2 regions of the Paenibacillus sp. VTT E-133280 genome follow, and region 1 is predicted to be linked to the other one. Evidence: riboswitches for the same ligand, from Rfam matches in the RefSeq annotation. Region 1 holds a riboswitch; the other holds the start of a gene.
What was found. Region 1 has a riboswitch for preQ1 ahead of queF (preQ(1) synthase). Riboswitches for the same ligand answer to the same signal wherever they lie in the genome.
Positions count from the first base shown of each region.

Region 1 (8,223 bases):
AAAATAGCCCAGTTCATCGGCCATCTTCCATGTTTCTTTTTTATCCAGCCACATCAGTGGAGTGTGTACTGCAAACTCATAGTCCATAGATAAATTCAGCGTAACATTTAATGATTTCACAAATACATCACGGCAGTCCGGATACCCGCTAAAGTCCGTTTGGCAGACACCCGTAACGATATGGGAGTAATCCAGCTGTTTAGCTAATATTGCCGCAAAAGATAAAAACAACAGATTCCGTCCGTCTACAAACGTGCTAGGAAGCTCATCGCCTTCGCCAGCAACGATATCAATATCTTGGCGGGTTAGTGCATTGGGTGCCAGCTGATTCAGCAGCCCAAGATCTAGGATATGCTGTTGTACATTAAACTTAGCCGCTATTTCTGTAGCCACTTCGATTTCGGCCGCATGCCGCTGATTATAATTGAAGGTAACAACCTGCACTTCCTCAAATTGCTTCAAAGCCCATACCAGGCAAGTGGTGCTATCTTGTCCGCCGCTGAATACGACGAGTGCTTTCTTATTCATCTAAATCTCTCCTTATCAACTTATTGGGATTAGCGGTTGTCCACTTTTTCCGGATAGAGGTCATGATTGATTAAGCGGTGCTCCGCTATCGCTTCATACTTCGTACCCGGTCTTCCATAGTTGCAATAAGGGTCAATAGAGATACCTCCACGCGGAGTGAACTTCCCCCACACCTCAATGTAACGAGGGTCCATCAGTGCGATCAGATCATTCATAATAATGTTGACACAGTCCTCATGAAAGTCACCATGGTTACGGAAGCTAAACAAATATAGCTTTAATGATTTGGATTCCACCATTTTCTGCTCAGGAATATATGAAATATACAATGTAGCAAAATCCGGCTGGCCTGTTACAGGACATAAGCTTGTGAACTCAGGACAGTTGAATTTAACAAAATAATCACGCCCAGGATGTTTGTTATCAAACACCTCTAAAATATCTGGATCATAACCAAACTGGTACTGCGTTCCCTGATTCCCAAGCAAAGTAACCTCTTGCATTTCCTCTTTCATTCTTCCTTCTGACACGACAAAAAACCCCTCTCTTTTCCTTCGGCCTTGGCCGGTAATGGAAAGAAGAACGAGATTTCGAAAACTTGGCTCCACTAAGAAGAAACGGAAGCAACGTCCCGATAAAGGAGCGCATCCGCTTATATGATTTAATATACTCTTAGTTTTTTATAGAGGGAGTTCGCGAACCTCTCCTGCATCATCCGTGCAGACTTCTTCTTTAAGCATATTGCGTCTTGAACTATACCATGGGTAACCTGCTCCTGACAAGTTCTACGCTTTGCCTTAGCTTTTCCCTTGTCAAACAGTTGAAGTTTCCATGACTTCAATCACTCAAATTGGTGCTACCTTACAGAGATCAGCGAACAGCTCCAGGTTATCTCGGATAGAACAACGCATGTACAGATTGGGAAGCTCAAAAACAACACCAATTTGGTATGGATTTCTTTTTTTATGATGTTAAATATTCATGCCATTAATTAAAATTTCTCCGCTTGTAGACTGAAGTAGACCTGTCATCATGCACATTGTTGTTGTCTTCCCAGCACCCTTGGGACCTAGAAACCCAAAGGCCTCGCCCTTTTTTACAGCAAAAGTAATTCGTTCTAATATAGCAGAAATATGGATTCAAATCCTAAGAAAAGGGTAACTTAAACTTAATAATCTTCGAGGTAAAGGTGGGCTCATCTAATGGAACAAAGTATACAGAAACTTATGGACTGGATTAACAGTCATGTGAATGAAACTATTGTAATTGAAAAGAAAGAGCTTCGTGATCTGGATAAAATTCATTTTAATCTAGAGGCCGTTGAGTTTCGGAGTGCGGAGGATGTTATCGATGATTATCTAGGGAGTGCAGTAATATTAAAAGGATTTGGCAGCACTTTAAACGCCGATGGTGAGCTAGTATCGCTACCACACTCCACCTATGACTTAGCTATTGACGGGCTTCGGATTGAGGACATAGGGGATCGTAAGGCGGAAATTACGACAGATCGAGCTAAATATACCCTCTCAATAAATTAAGCAAGATGTAATAACAGCAAAAGAGCCCACAGTAAATCTGGGGCTCTTTCGATTTATACGATCAATAAGTTACTCTTCTCCAATGATCTCCACTTCAGTTTCCAGCTCCACACCGAATTTATCCTTCACAGTCGCCCTTACATGGTGAATTAGCCCAATGTAATCGCTGGCGGTTGCATGATCTGCATTTACAATAAACCCTGCATGCTTCTTGGATACCTCAGCACCACCGATTCTTGTTCCCTGCAAGCCACTCTCTTGAATTAACTGACCTGCAAACCGACCTGGAGGACGTTTAAAGACACTACCACAGGAAGGATACTCAAGCGGTTGCTTGGATTCACGCAGGTAAGTAAGTTCATCCATTTTCGACTTGATAACTAATGCATCACCTGAAGTCATAGCAAAATTGGCCTCAAGTACGATGTATTCACCGCTTGCGAACACGCTTTTTCTATAACCCCATTGCAGCTCATCCCCTTGCAGAGTCACCAATTGCCCGCTCTTAGTTATAGCTAGCGCACTATGCAGTACATCTTTAATTTCTCCGCCGTAAGCGCCTGCGTTCATGTATAACGCTCCACCAACCGTTCCTGGAATGCCACAGGCGAACTCAAGACCCGTAAGCTCCATATCCAACGCATATCTGGAAACATCAATAATCTTAGCGCCGCACTCCGCATATAAGAGATTGTCTCGAATCCCCACATCCGTTAGTCCTGCCGTTTGCAGAACGATTCCACGTACACCGCCATCGCGGATAATCACATTCGAACCGTTCCCAAGTACCGTAAGGGTGATCCCATTCTGTTCCGCATATGTAACAATCTTTTGAATTTCCTCATAAGTAGCTGGTGCTGCCAAAATATCTGCTTTACCGCCCATTTTGGTATACACGTGATCTTTTAAGTTCTCATGACTCTTCACAATTCCTGCAGTCATTAACTGCTCTAGGTCATTTTGAATTTTGTCAATATTCATGTTTCATGCTCCTTTAACCATGTATAAATGATGGTCCTTAATCTATTTTTAGTAGTGGTATCATGGATTTGTAGGCAACCCCAACTGTAACAACGAACAGGCTCCCTTGTCAATGACGGGAGCCTGTTCGTTGTATGATTCTCGAATATGATTACACCGCTTTATAGGCAGCAAGCTCGTAAGGAAGGCACAGTGGCACTCCCGTACGTGGATCTGGAACAATATCTGCTTCAATGCCAAACACTTCGCGCAATACATTTGGGGTCATAACCTCAGTAGGTGATCCTTCACTAATCACAGTCCCCGACTTGATAGCTACCATATGCTGCGCATAACGAGTAGCATGATTCAAATCATGTACGACCATGATAATGGTACGCCCTTCTTCCTCATTCAGCTTTTGCAGAAGCTGTAGGACTTCAAGCTGGTGAGCCATATCTAGAAATGTTGTTGGTTCGTCTAAGAACAAAATATCCGTCTCTTGTGCCAATGCCATAGCGATCCAAGCGCGTTGACGTTGTCCACCCGATAGACGGTCAATCGGACGATCATGGAATGGTTCCATCCCCGTAACGGAGATTGCGTTCGAAATAATGTTGCGATCCTCTGCGGTCATTGTACCGAAACCTTTTTGATGGGGGAAACGACCGTAGCTGACAAGCTCAGAAACCGTTAGACCGTCTGGAGCTGTTGGGTTTTGCGGTAAAATCGCAAGTTGACGAGCTACCTCTTTCGTTGAAAAGTTATGGATTGATTTGCCGTCCAGCATTACACTGCCGCTCTTAGGCTTCATGATCCGAGCCATCGTTTTGAGGATTGTAGATTTACCGGAGCCGTTAGCGCCCACTAGTGCAGTGATTTTTCCCGTAGGGATAGTCAAGTTCAATCCTTTAACAATTGTAGCCTCTGCATACCCAATACTTAATTCTTCTGTATTCAAACGTTCTGACATGATAACAACTCCTTATAAGTTTTATGGAGCTATGCTCCTAGAATGAACTACATAATAAATTTCGCTTCGTAAGCACGCGCTACGTTGTATGGAGCTATACTCACGCTTTTGATTTGGCGAGTAAATATAAAAAGTAAGGTGCGCCAATAATTGCAACCACAATGCCCGTGGGAACTTCTGCAGGTTGTAATACCCATCTGCCGATCGTATCGGCAGTAATCATAAGGAGTGCCCCTGTCAACGCACTAGCCGGCAATAATACCTGATGACGGGGCCCTACGAGCCTGCGAGCCAAGTGTGGTGCTATCAGTCCAACGAAGCCTATACCTCCGCTTACAGCAACGCAGGAGCCGGCAAGCGCCACTGCTGTCATGAGTAGAAGAATACGCTCCTTCTCCACTCTCATTCCAAGCCCTAGTGAAGTATGATCGCCTAGATTCAATACATTAAGAATCCGTGCTTTATAGAAGGCAAACGGTAACAAAATCACTATCCAAGGTAACAGAGCAAGGACAAATCTCCAATCCCCACCCCATATTTTACCGGCGATCCAAGTCGCTACAAATTGATAATTATTTGGATCAAGCCGAAGTGCCAACACAAGCTGGCAAGCATTAATTCCGGCAGCGACCGCAATCCCGATAAGGATCAACCTTGTTGGAGATAGACCATCTGCTTTCCGATAAGCGAGAAGATAGATTAAAGCGGCGGTTAAGCTAGCCCCTCCAAGCGCTAAGAGCGGCAAGACGAATACCGGAGCTGCTGTTGTAGCCGGAAAAAACGAGATGAAAATGATTACCGCAAAACCTGCACCCGCACTTATGCCCAGCGTAGCCGGCTCAGCAAGTGCATTTCGTGCGAGACTCTGTAAGATACAGCCTGACACTGCAAAGCCCGCTCCAACCAACAGTGAAATTACGATGCGAGGTAATCTAAAATCAAATAAAATAAGCTTTTGCTGATGTGTTCCATCTCCCAGCAGTGTATGTAATACCTCCAATGGGGATAGGCGCATAAACCCTGTATTCATACTGATAATAAACATGACGACGATCAATATAGCTAGGAGCGATAATACTGTAAGCACGCGTTTGCGGCGTTCTTTTTCATTTGGAGAAAGGGTTAATCTGTGCATTACAGCTCCCCCTTCCGCTTACTCGCCAAGTAAATGAAGAAGGGTACCCCGATAATGGCAATTAAAGCGCCTAGCGGCGTTTCATAAGGTGCATTGATCATTCTAGCGGCGATATCCGCAAAGATAATCAATAAGCTCCCAAGTACTGCCGAGCAAGGAATAATCCAGCGATAATCTACCCCCACGAAATAACGCGTAACATGTGGAATAATTAGTCCTATAAAAGCAATCGGGCCAACCATCGAGACTGCACTTCCGGCAAGAACGACTACAACAATCATACATGCCAACTGGACTAATCGAGTCCGCTGCCCCAGACCAACGGCCACTTCCTTACCTAAACTGAGCAATGTGACGGAACGCGATAACATCATCGCTGCAATTAATGCCATAAACACCCAAGGGAAAATGATTTTGATCTGAGTCCAGCTAGCTCCTCCCATTCCACCAGCTAACCAAAAAGCAATATCCTGAGATAAGTTAAAAAGAATCGCTATGCCCTGGCTAACAGCAACTAGTAATGCGCTGACAGCAGAGCCCGCAAGTGTCAACCGCAACGGTGTCAGGCCATTAAAGGAAAGCGACCCAATTCCGAATACGATAAAAGAAGCAACTGCGGCACCAATAAAACAAAACAACATAAGTGTAGTGAAGGAGAGCGAAGGTGCAAAAGCAAATACTATAGCAAGCGCTACACCCGCTCCCGCATTCAAGCCGAGCAGACCTGAATCCGCAAGTGGGTTCCTTGTCATCCCCTGCATGATTGCCCCGGCTACTGCGAAGCAAGCACCGACCAAAGCACCTGCGATCACGCGTGGAAGTCTTAGTTCTCTAATCACCTGATGTTGCTGTATATCTGGATTGAATTGAAATATTGCTTCCCATACCGTAGCTAGCTTGATATTTGCCGCACCCACCGAGACTGAAAGTGCCAGTCCAAAGGCAATAGCAGCAAGTCCAAAAATCAGAATACCTATTGCAGCTGCCGGACGGGTATGTAGAGCTTTTTGTGTATCATTTTTATTGCGATGTGCGAAATCTGAGGGTGAAACCATGAGTCGTCTCCTTAATCGATAGTTACAATAGTCTATATGATAACAACAATCATTCTCATTATCGCAAAAAAATTAATGTTGTACAATTGCAGGAGCCATTTTCCCGTAATATGGGCGTAGTTTATAAAAAAATGGTGCAGATCTTTGTATCTAAGATACTGATCTGCACGCCCTTCCCCACCCAAATGAGCAGTCTCATTCATGGTGAATTACAACTTTTATTTCACAAGACTTGTTAACACATCGTCAATGATTTTGCCACCAGCGTTCGCACCACTGTATAGCCAACTGCTTGTTGAGCTCATTTCATGCACATTACCAGCTTTTACAGCCGGGATGCCTTTCCAAATGGCACTGTCCAGAATCTCCGAACCCTCAGTCTTATCACTATTTACAAGGATAATATGATCTGCAGTCAGCTCAGAAAGCTTCTCCAGCGAAATTGGATTCCAAGTAGCTCTTGTACCCACAGGAATTTCTGTTACTAAGTTAGGTAGCTTTACACCAAGGTCTGTATATAATACAGCACCACTGCTGCGAGTTTCGTCTACAATATAGAAGTTTTTTTGTACCAGCCATAAAATCGCCACGGACTCTTCTCCAATAGCTCCTTTAAGCTTTTCTTTCGCAGCCGCCGCTTTGTCTTCATAATCTTTAATGGCTTTCTCTGCTTCAGGGGTTTTGTTCAGAATTTCACCAATCTTGAGTAGCGATTTACGCCAATCTTGATTTAGCTTATCCCCGATCACATAAGTCGGTGCAATCTTATTCAATTGGTCGTAGATACCATTCTGTACGGAAGACTCCGATGGGATAAGAATCAGATCCGGAGCGAAGCTGGTTACTGCCTCCAATGGAAGATCGTAGCTAATGGTAGGGACATCTTTCAATTCAGCAGCCAGATAATCCTGAACGCCATTTGGCACAGACCATTGGGCTACTGGAGTCACACCCAGCGTTACCAAAGAATCTTCCAAATAAGAACCCAGAACACGCCCAGGATTAGCAGGGATCGTTACTTCATGCCCCATCGCATCCGTTAACGTTTTTGGTGCTGCCGGTGCTTCTGTAGCTTCTGCAGTAGGCGCTGTTGTAGGCTCCGTTCCTGCATTGGATGAACTTTCAGCATTATTATTACCGCAAGCGGATAGGAATAGCGTCATCACTATTAGTCCGATCATCGTCAATTTCATGCTTCCAAATCTTTTTCTGTTTAACGAAAACATTAAATACCCTCCTAATATATACCTGCTTTGATATTCAAAGGTGTTGTTTACCTCTGTCTCACTTTTAAATGATATTGATTCTCATTCTCTGTGTCAACCTATAAATTTAAAATTTTGTTGATTTGCAGCATTTTCCTTCAAGAAAAATACAAAAGAGACTATATTCCGAACGTTCCGGATATAGCCTCTCCTTAATAATCCATTATTTATTCAAATGATAGGGGACAGTCGCAACTACAACATCTTTTGAATTCATTAGATACGAACGGATTAAAAAGCTGGTCTGATTATGAAGTACAGCTTGCCACCAATGCTTAGTAATAAACTGCGGAATCAGAATCGTAATATGATCCGTCGCTGCGGTCTTCCACTCCACGGTATCAATAAATTTCACTAACGGACGAATAATACTGCGATATCTGGAACGAAGTACAATCAGGCGTACACCCGGATTCCATTCCTCCCACCGTTGCTCCATCTTTTGAATGTCCTCTTCATCAAAGCCAACATACACGGCTACAACATTATCTGTTAGAGACTTGGCATAGCTGATGGAATGCAGTACAGCACGTGTTACACCAGCAACAGGGACAACAACCGTACTTCCTTTAATTAAAGGTTTATCCGTAGCCGGACATATACGAAGCTGATCTGCAGTGTTCAAATAGTGCTTGTGAATGCGGTGGAACACAAACATTACAGCAGGTAAGAAAATGAACGCCATCCATACGCTTGAGAACTTAGTAATGATAAAAATAAGCGTAATTGTCAATGTAGTCAGCATACCGATGGTATTTACAACAAATCT
Region 1 covers NZ_NFUX01000006.1:80,326-88,548, forward strand. The annotation lists gene queC (7-cyano-7-deazaguanine synthase QueC) at 1-528, opposite strand, end outside; gene queF (preQ(1) synthase) at 558-1,043, opposite strand; PreQ1 riboswitch class I at 1,195-1,238, opposite strand; gene CA600_RS04485 (ATP-binding cassette domain-containing protein) at 1,500-1,667, opposite strand; gene CA600_RS04490 (hypothetical protein) at 1,731-2,066, shown strand; gene murB (UDP-N-acetylmuramate dehydrogenase) at 2,136-3,047, opposite strand; gene CA600_RS04500 (ABC transporter ATP-binding protein) at 3,199-3,999, opposite strand; gene CA600_RS04505 (FecCD family ABC transporter permease) at 4,100-5,134, opposite strand; gene CA600_RS04510 (FecCD family ABC transporter permease) at 5,134-6,189, opposite strand; gene CA600_RS04515 (ABC transporter substrate-binding protein) at 6,408-7,415, opposite strand; gene CA600_RS04520 (APC family permease) at 7,618-8,223, opposite strand, start outside.

Region 2 (8,223 bases), on a different contig from region 1:
GAACCGTTGTTTAACCTGGGTCTTCGTTTGGGTGAAGGAACTGGAGGCGTATTGTCCCTTCATTTAATTGAGGCGATATGCCGTATTTTAAGCGAAATGGCCACCTTTGAAAGTGCAGGCATCTCTGGAGCTGGAAAACAATGAGTATTCTTGTAACGGGAGGCGCGCGTAGCGGGAAAAGTGGTTTTGCAGAAAAATTGATGTCGTCACTGGCAGATCAGGCCTTCTATGTTGCAACCGGACAAGCGTTTGATGATGAAATGAATGAACGGATTGCACTGCATCAGCAACAGCGCTCGCAAAGCGGATATGCTTGGGAGACGTTAGAGGAGCCTTATGATTTGCCAGATCTTCTTAAGCGTTTTTCTGGTGAAAAGGCGGTTCTCGTAGATTGTCTAACGTTGTGGTTATCGAATGTACTGCTAGCCATGGAAGGATTTACGGATAGGCAAGAGTTGATAGAGAGCGAGATTACAAGACTTGAAGACAGTGTACGCACATTTCAAGGAAACCTCATTTTGGTCACTAATGAGGTTGGAGACGGTATTGTTCCGGAGTATGCGCTTGGCCGATTGTACCGTGATCTGGCAGGACGTATGAACGCGCTGCTTGCTCGGCAATGCGAGCAGGTTTTTTTAGTGACTGCTGGCATTCCAATTGAACTCAAGAGCAGGGAGTATCGTTTATGAGGGAGCGCAGGGATGCTGCCGCGGCTGCCTTTCAGTTTTTGTCCCGGTTTCCTATAAAGAGTGATCCCGGATTTTCTCCTGAGCTGCTGCGCCGAAGTGTGTTGTTCTATCCCGTGGTGGGTGCAGCTATCGGACTTTGCGTAGCTGCTGGGGCAGCTTTGACGGGATTGATTTTACCAGCTTGGCCAGCCGCTGTCATTACCCTCATTCTATGGGTAGGACTCACCGGAGGTCTGCACCTCGATGGTTGGATGGACAGTGCGGATGGTCTGCTAAGCTACCGACCGAGGGAACGGATCCTGGAGATTATGAAGGATAGCCGTGTGGGTGCGATGGGTGTGCTCGCCTGCGTGCTGCTCTTGCTGTTAAAGGCTTCATTAGTGGCAGTATTAATCGAAGGCTACGCCTATTACGAGCTGCCACTGCTCTTGCTGCCAGCGATCTGGAGCCGCTGGTATATGGTGCGGGCAATGGTGCATTATCCCATTGCCCGCGGGAACGAGGGGCTGGCCGCGGGCTTCGCCGGCCTCGCTCCCTCGCATGAGCGGCGCGCGCTGGCGATAGCCGCGCTGCTCTCGCTAGCCGCAGCCGCTGCGCCTCTGGCGCTCGGCGCTGGCTTAGCCGCGTGGCCGCTGCATCTGGCGGCAGCGTTCCTGCTGCCGGCAGCGGCCTTGGCCAGCGGCACCGTGGCTGCGCGGCGGATTAGCAGCCGGCTCGGCGGGCTCACCGGCGATGTGTACGGCGCGCTGAATGAGCTGCTAGAGGCGGTGCTGCTACTAGTGTTAGTGTTGCTTCAGCACAATTTCATGTGACTGGCTCCTATGATGACGTTGTATCATATTTCGCCAATCATTTTGATTTTTTAGAGTTCAATAGGAAAGAGGGATGACATGGTTGCTGCCATTCTACTATTTGTAATTGCCGGCCTTGCTGAGATCGGAGGCGGGTACTTAGTATGGTTATGGCTAAGAGAATCAAGACCTCTATGGTACGGTTTGGTAGGTTCTTTGATTCTGATAAGCTATGGTATTATTCCTACGTTGCAGAAGTTTCCATCCTTCGGTAGAGTGTATGCAGCTTACGGCGGGGTATTTATCGTGCTCGCTGTGTTGTGGGGCTGGCTAGTAGACAAGAAAACACCCGATGTATATGACTGGGTTGGTGCTGTTATTTGTGTGATCGGCGTTTCGGTCATTCTTTGGGCGCCGAGACACTAACAAAACCCCCCGTTCAACACTTTCGTGTGAACGGGGGGGTTATATAAGCCTAAGCTTTAGATCTTAAATTGTTGCACAGCTTCCTGAAGCTTCTTAGCCTGCTCATATAGATGCTGCACGGTTACTGCATGTCCTTCAAGCTCTATACGTTGACGCTCCGAGTTCTCGGATAGTGTGTCCGCATTTTCTTGGGATCTTGAAGTAATTTGTGCGGTTTCCTCAACGGAAGCACTAACTTCTTCTGTACTTGCTGAGATTTGCTGCGTCGCCGCAGATACAGATTGAATATTCTGATTGATGCTTTGGATCAGAATCAGAAGGTGATTGAAGGCGTCGCCAGCTTCTGCCACCTTGCCTACCCCGGAGGCTACTTCAGAATTCACATGGTTCATCTCAGTAACGGAGCGATTCATATCTTCCTGAAGTCCGAGTAGGAAATCACGAATCTGCTCATTCGCATTGCGGGATTGTTCGGAAAGCTTGCGTACTTCTCCGGCAACAACGGCAAAGCCGCGTCCATGTTCTCCTGCACGTGCTGCTTCGATCGAAGCATTGAGCGACAGCATTTGGATTTGCTTCGTAATTTCAGTAATACTATGAACGACTTCTCCGATCATTACTGAACGTTCGTTCATAACTTGTAATTGCTCCAGCGACTGCAGGGAGGCGCGTTCAACATGGCGCATTTGCAGAACAGCGCTTTGGGCAATCTCATTACCGCCAATCGCTTCAGCGGAAGCTTCACTAATTTGCTCAGTGACTTCGGTGGCTGCTGAAGCAATATGCTGAATGCCGAAATTGATTTCTTCCATAGCTTTTGAATTATCTAGAGCGCTGCTCGCGATGGTTGTACTACCTCTTCCAATTTCTACAACAGAAGTACTAGAGTGGTCTGCCATTTCATTTAAGACCTCAACACGTTCTCTTAAAGAATTGGAATCGGTGACCACGGTGTTTGAGGTGACGAGTACATGTCCGATCATTTCTTTTAGGCGTAGGGTCATCGCTTGGAAGCTTCTGGATAGCTGAGCTACCTCATCACTGCCTTGAACCGTTAATTCCTCTGTGAAATCTCCCTCTGCGAGACGGGCACTGTAAGCTGCAAGCTTTGAGATAGGACGGGTAATCCGCATGCTCATAAACCAGGCGCCAGTTGACCCTATGATCAGCGTTAGCAGAGTGATCCCCGCGCTGGTCCACAGGATACTGTCTGTTTTTTCTTGAATAAAGCTTACATCACTGCTGATTCCGATAACCATCGTACTTCCGGGAATTCCGATATAAGCTGACTTATGTACACCATGCGAGTCCTTGTATGTATCGCTTAGTCCACTCTTTCCTTTAAGGGCTTGCTGCATTGCAGAGGATACCTTAACAATTTCCTCGGGCTTTAATTTTGCATCATGATCTACGGACAGAACCTCAGCTTCCTTGCCTTTTAGATTGAGTAGAAAAATAGTCTCAACCCCATGCTGCTTTCTCTTATCCTGAAAATAGAATTCAAGATTGGTGGCTGCTTGTTCGTTCTTCTTTAGTGCTTGCTGAGCATGCATTGTATTTATGTTCTTATATACGTCCTGAGCAGCTGCAGTTAGAATTTGATTGATTTGTGGCATGACATAGCTGTTAAAAATACTGGTGGATATAAAGTAGAAGCTGGTACTTAACAAAAGAGACGTGAGTAATAGAACTACAAATAATAAACGCGTAAATCTGCGACTGATCGACTGCTTGAAACGAAACATATTGTTCTCCCCCTTTTTATGGGCAGTGAAGCCCCATTTCTTTATATCCCTACCGACTGCTAGTGACTGGCAACCTGCAATATATTCCATAGTTATGTAATATATCAACTAAATGGATCGGGAATGAAGTGTTTGATACTATTCTATAGAATTAACCTCTGGATGAATAGTGAAAGTTTTAGTTTATAGAGCATATTTTTCTGAAAAAGATGAATTATTACTGACACTTTTATTTTTAGTTAATAAAAATGGGTATAAATACCCATTTCATAAATTGTTTATTTTTATGGATTGTTTGACGACAGTGTGATAGAGTATTAATGTTTTGTTCCAAAACTTAATGTAAGCCGCGGTTCGTAACCATCCCGCGTAAACAAAACTAGGAGGAGCTTAAGTAATATGTTTAATTTGTTGTGGGGAGTTTTATTTGTTATTGTCAATTTTGCTTTTTTTCTGCTCTGTTACCGCCTGTTCGGCAAAAGTGGAATGTATGCCTGGGTAGGTATCGCTACTGTAATTGCTAATATTCAGGTAGCTAAGACGATTGCTATGCCATTTGATATCGTGATGACACTCGGAAATACGATGTATGTCACTTTGTATATGACCAGCGATTTGCTTAATGAGAAGTATGGAAGAGCAGAAGCACGAAAAGCGGTTTGGTTTGGTTTCTTCACCTTGCTTATGACGACAGTCATTATGCAGATGGTACTAGTATTTAAGCCACAAGAGACCGATATTGCTCAGTCTTCTTTGGAGACGATTTTTGGGCTGATGCCTCGACTAGCGTTGGGTAGTTTAACTGCTTATTTCATTAGTCAGTTCCTAGATGTTCGGTTGTATTCCTGGATTCGCAAATATTACAGCACCTCAAGTCAGCTGTGGATCCGTTCGAACGGTAGTACGATGGTTAGCTCTTTTGTGGATACACTAATCTTCTGCACCATTGCATTTGCTGGGTTGTATAACTGGAGTGTGTGGTTTGAAATTTTGCTTACAACGTATCTGGCGAAATTCTTACTAACCGCAGTCGGCACACCTATCTTATATATCGCCCGAACTTTTACTTTTGCTGAAGATGGGGCATTATCATCCGCTCAAAAGAAAAATTAAACACAATACAGCCAGCGCGTACCGATCATAATCGATGCGCGCTGTTTGATTTTTCCAGTCGTAAGAGGCTTAATCGTTCCATATAAATATGTACATAAAATTAATATAAAGCTAAAATAAGCTATCGTAGCCATTCCAATTGTATCCCATGCAATTCGGAAGTGTACATAATCGGTAGACACAGAAATTACGAACAGGTGTGATGAAGGATGAATCTAGTAGTTCCTATACTGCGTCATGCAGCACAGCAGCCCGACAGTATTGCCTTAACCCATAACCAAGCGGGTCATACTTATGCAACATTAGTACAAGCGATGCGGAGAATTGCGAATGGTCTACAGCAAAAGGGTCTGAGACATGACAAAATCGCTATTTTATCTACGAATCGCATTGAATTTGTTGAGGTTTTCTTGGGGGCTATTTATGCAGGCTGTGTTCCCATCCCTTTAGATCCCAAGTGGAGTGCAAACGAACTGCAGGTTATTATAGAGCAGTGCCAGCCGACAATGATTTTTGCCGAGCCGGAAGCTGCAAAGAATTTGGTCTTCAGGGAGCAAGCGATCCCAACAATGATTTTTACAAAAGATCGGACAGGCTCCTATGATCAGTGGCTGGATGCGCTGAAGCCAGAAGCTGAATTGGATGAGACGAATGAATTATTATTTATCGGCTTCACTTCAGGCACAACTGGACTGCCCAAAGGATATATGCGTACCCATTTATCGTGGTTAAAGAGCTTTGAGGTATCGAGTGCTGCCTTTAAATTGGACGCTATGAAGGATGTTTTAGCACCGGGTCCGTTTGTGCATTCGCTGTCCTTGTTCGCTGTAATGCAGAGTCTGTATGGCGGAGCAAACTTTCATATTACGCAAAAATTTAGCGCCACACAGGTGTTAGAGCTGTGCAAGCAGATTCCGGGTGTGGTGTTGTTTGTTGTACCGACAATGCTTGAATCCATGATGCGGCAGGCTGTTCCTGGGCAGACGCAGATTGATGCGATTATTAGCTCAGGTGCAAAGTGGTCGGAGTTGTCCAAAAAAAGGGGCATAGAAGTGTTCGCTGGAGCGCGTCTCTATGAATCCTATGGTTCCTCAGAAGCGAGTTATATTAGTTATTTGGATGTTCTGGAAGAGCATAATCCGAGCTCTGTAGGCAAGCCCTATCCCGGAGTACAAATTTCCATTCGTGATGAAGAGTTCCGTGAAGTCCCTGCGGGGGAGATTGGGCAGTTATATGTACGAAGTGATATGATATTTCTAGGCTATCATCAATTGCCGAACGAGACTGCAGCAGCTTTTCGAGACGGATGGCTTATTTTGGAAGATAATGTTTATCAGGATGAAGCGGGGTACTTATATCTGGCAGGTCGTTTGAAAAATAGAATTATCACCGGTGGGCTGAACGTTTATCCAGAGGAAATAGAGCGAGTGTTAGAGCATCTTCCTGAAATAGAAGAAGTAATGGTGCTCGGCGTCCCTGACGATTATTGGGGAGAACAGTTGGCCGTGCTCGTGAAATGGAATGGTGAAAAGCACTTATCTATAGACGAAATAAAGAATTATTGTCGCCAGTATTTAGCAAGCTACAAATCGCCGAAGCAGCTGCTGACAGTTGAAGAGTTTATTTATACAAGCAGTGGCAAAATTGCCCGGCAAGCGATGAAAGACTATGTGAAAAGAGCGATGGTATGATAGAAGCAGTAATTGTTATGGCAAAACGTACACCGATTGGCAGGATGGGCGGCTTATTAAGTACATTTGAGCCGGAAGCATTACTGGCGCCGCTTATTCAGCATATTGTGGCAGAGACGAGCCTAGCTAAAGAGATGATCGATGATGTCATTATTGGAAATGTGGTCGGTCCGGGTGGAAATATTGCCCGGGTCGCTGCGCTTGAAGCTGGGCTTCCTGTTTCGGTTCCGGGCGTTACTGTGGATCGGCAGTGCGGTTCTGGGCTAGAGGCTATTAATATAGCAGCAAGGCTTATTCAAAGCGGTGCAGGTGAGATTTATTTAGCTGGCGGCGTTGAGAGCACGAGTCGTGCCCCTTGGAAAATGAATAAGCCCCAAACCTTGATGGGGGTTCCACAGCTATATACCCGTGCTCATTTTACACCAAGCGCTTACGGTGATCCGGATATGGGGATTGCTGCGGAAAATGTAGCGCGGAAGTACGGGATTTCACGAGAAGAGCAGGATCAATATGCCTTAAAAAGCCACCAAAAGGCTGTTCATGCTCAGCAAAGCGGCCGGTTTCAGCAGGAGATTGTACCTCTTCTGGTTGAGGGGGAGTGGGTGAACACCGACGAATGTCCAAGGGCCAATACGAGCTTGGATAAGCTGCGAATGCTCCCTTCAATTTTTGAAGAAAAAGGCACTGTCACCGCTGGAAATGCCTGTCCAATTAATGATGGTGCGGCGCTTGTATTAATGATGTCCCGTGAGAAATGTAGGGAACTCAAGCTTAAACCGATTCTGCGTATCGTGGATGCGCAAGCGGCAGGTGTAGATCCGAATTATTTAGGTATGGGGCCCGTTCCAGCTGTACAAAAGGTATTACATCGTCAACAGCTGACCATAGCCGATTTAGATATCGTAGAGTTTAATGAAGCCTTTGCTTCGCAAGTTCTTGCCTCACTGAATGAGCTTCAGATCCCACAGGAAAAGGTCAATCGTGGAGGAGGCGCATTAGCTATCGGTCATCCATATGGGGCGTCCGGAGCTATTTTAATGACTCGCTTATGTGCTGAAATGCAGCGTACGGCTTATAAAAGGGGACTTGCCACTTTGGGCATTGGCGGAGGTATCGGTTTGGCTACTCTTGTGGAGGCGGTAGAATGAACAGCATTCATCATCAGATTTATGTGACTGCGGAGTGGATATCGGATTATGCACATAGTATTGAGGCACCCGTGCAGACGTATAAGGGCAATCTGATTGCTCCTTCTACGATGCCTATTATTTTTTGGCAGGCCTTCGATATTCCTTGGCTTAGCAAGGGAGAGCCTTTGCTTCACGGTACTCAGAAATTCTCATATCAAGCTCCGATTACGGCAGGGATGACGTTAGATTGTGAATTAGCATTAACGAGCAAGGTGCAAAAAGATGGCCGGCAGGGCCAACTGACCTTTTACACACATACGCTGGTTTGTAAATGTGAAGGCGAGCTTATAGTCACCGCAGAAACGGTGTTAATTCGGGTAGGTGATAATCATGATGATGAGAAAATGCATAACGGCTGAGGCCATCCGGCAATATGCAGCAGCTTCCCAAGATCTGGCCGCTATTCATCTAGATGAGGATGCTGCAGCTGAGGCTGGATTTAAGCGGCCCATTGCGCAGGGGATGTATCTAATGGGATTAGCCCAATCCTTATATATCGAGGAGCATCAGGCACAGTGGATCACTCAATATGATATGAAATTTCATAAGCCTATAGAGGTCGATAATGTCGTGATGTT
Region 2 covers NZ_NFUX01000026.1:5,951-14,173, reverse strand. The annotation lists gene cobT (nicotinate-nucleotide--dimethylbenzimidazole phosphoribosyltransferase) at 1-144, shown strand, start outside; gene cobU (bifunctional adenosylcobinamide kinase/adenosylcobinamide-phosphate guanylyltransferase) at 141-689, shown strand; gene cobS (adenosylcobinamide-GDP ribazoletransferase) at 686-1,501, shown strand; gene CA600_RS13375 (YnfA family protein) at 1,580-1,906, shown strand; gene CA600_RS13370 (methyl-accepting chemotaxis protein) at 1,963-3,651, opposite strand; PreQ1 riboswitch class I at 3,995-4,040, shown strand; gene CA600_RS13365 (queuosine precursor transporter) at 4,051-4,764, shown strand; gene CA600_RS13360 (AMP-binding protein) at 4,974-6,455, shown strand; gene CA600_RS13355 (thiolase family protein) at 6,452-7,603, shown strand; gene CA600_RS13350 (FAS1-like dehydratase domain-containing protein) at 7,600-8,004, shown strand; gene CA600_RS13345 (MaoC family dehydratase) at 7,976-8,223, shown strand, end outside.
Region 2: linked by a shared signal. The riboswitch ahead of CA600_RS13365 (queuosine precursor transporter) and the one ahead of queF (preQ(1) synthase) in region 1 are both predicted to bind preQ1.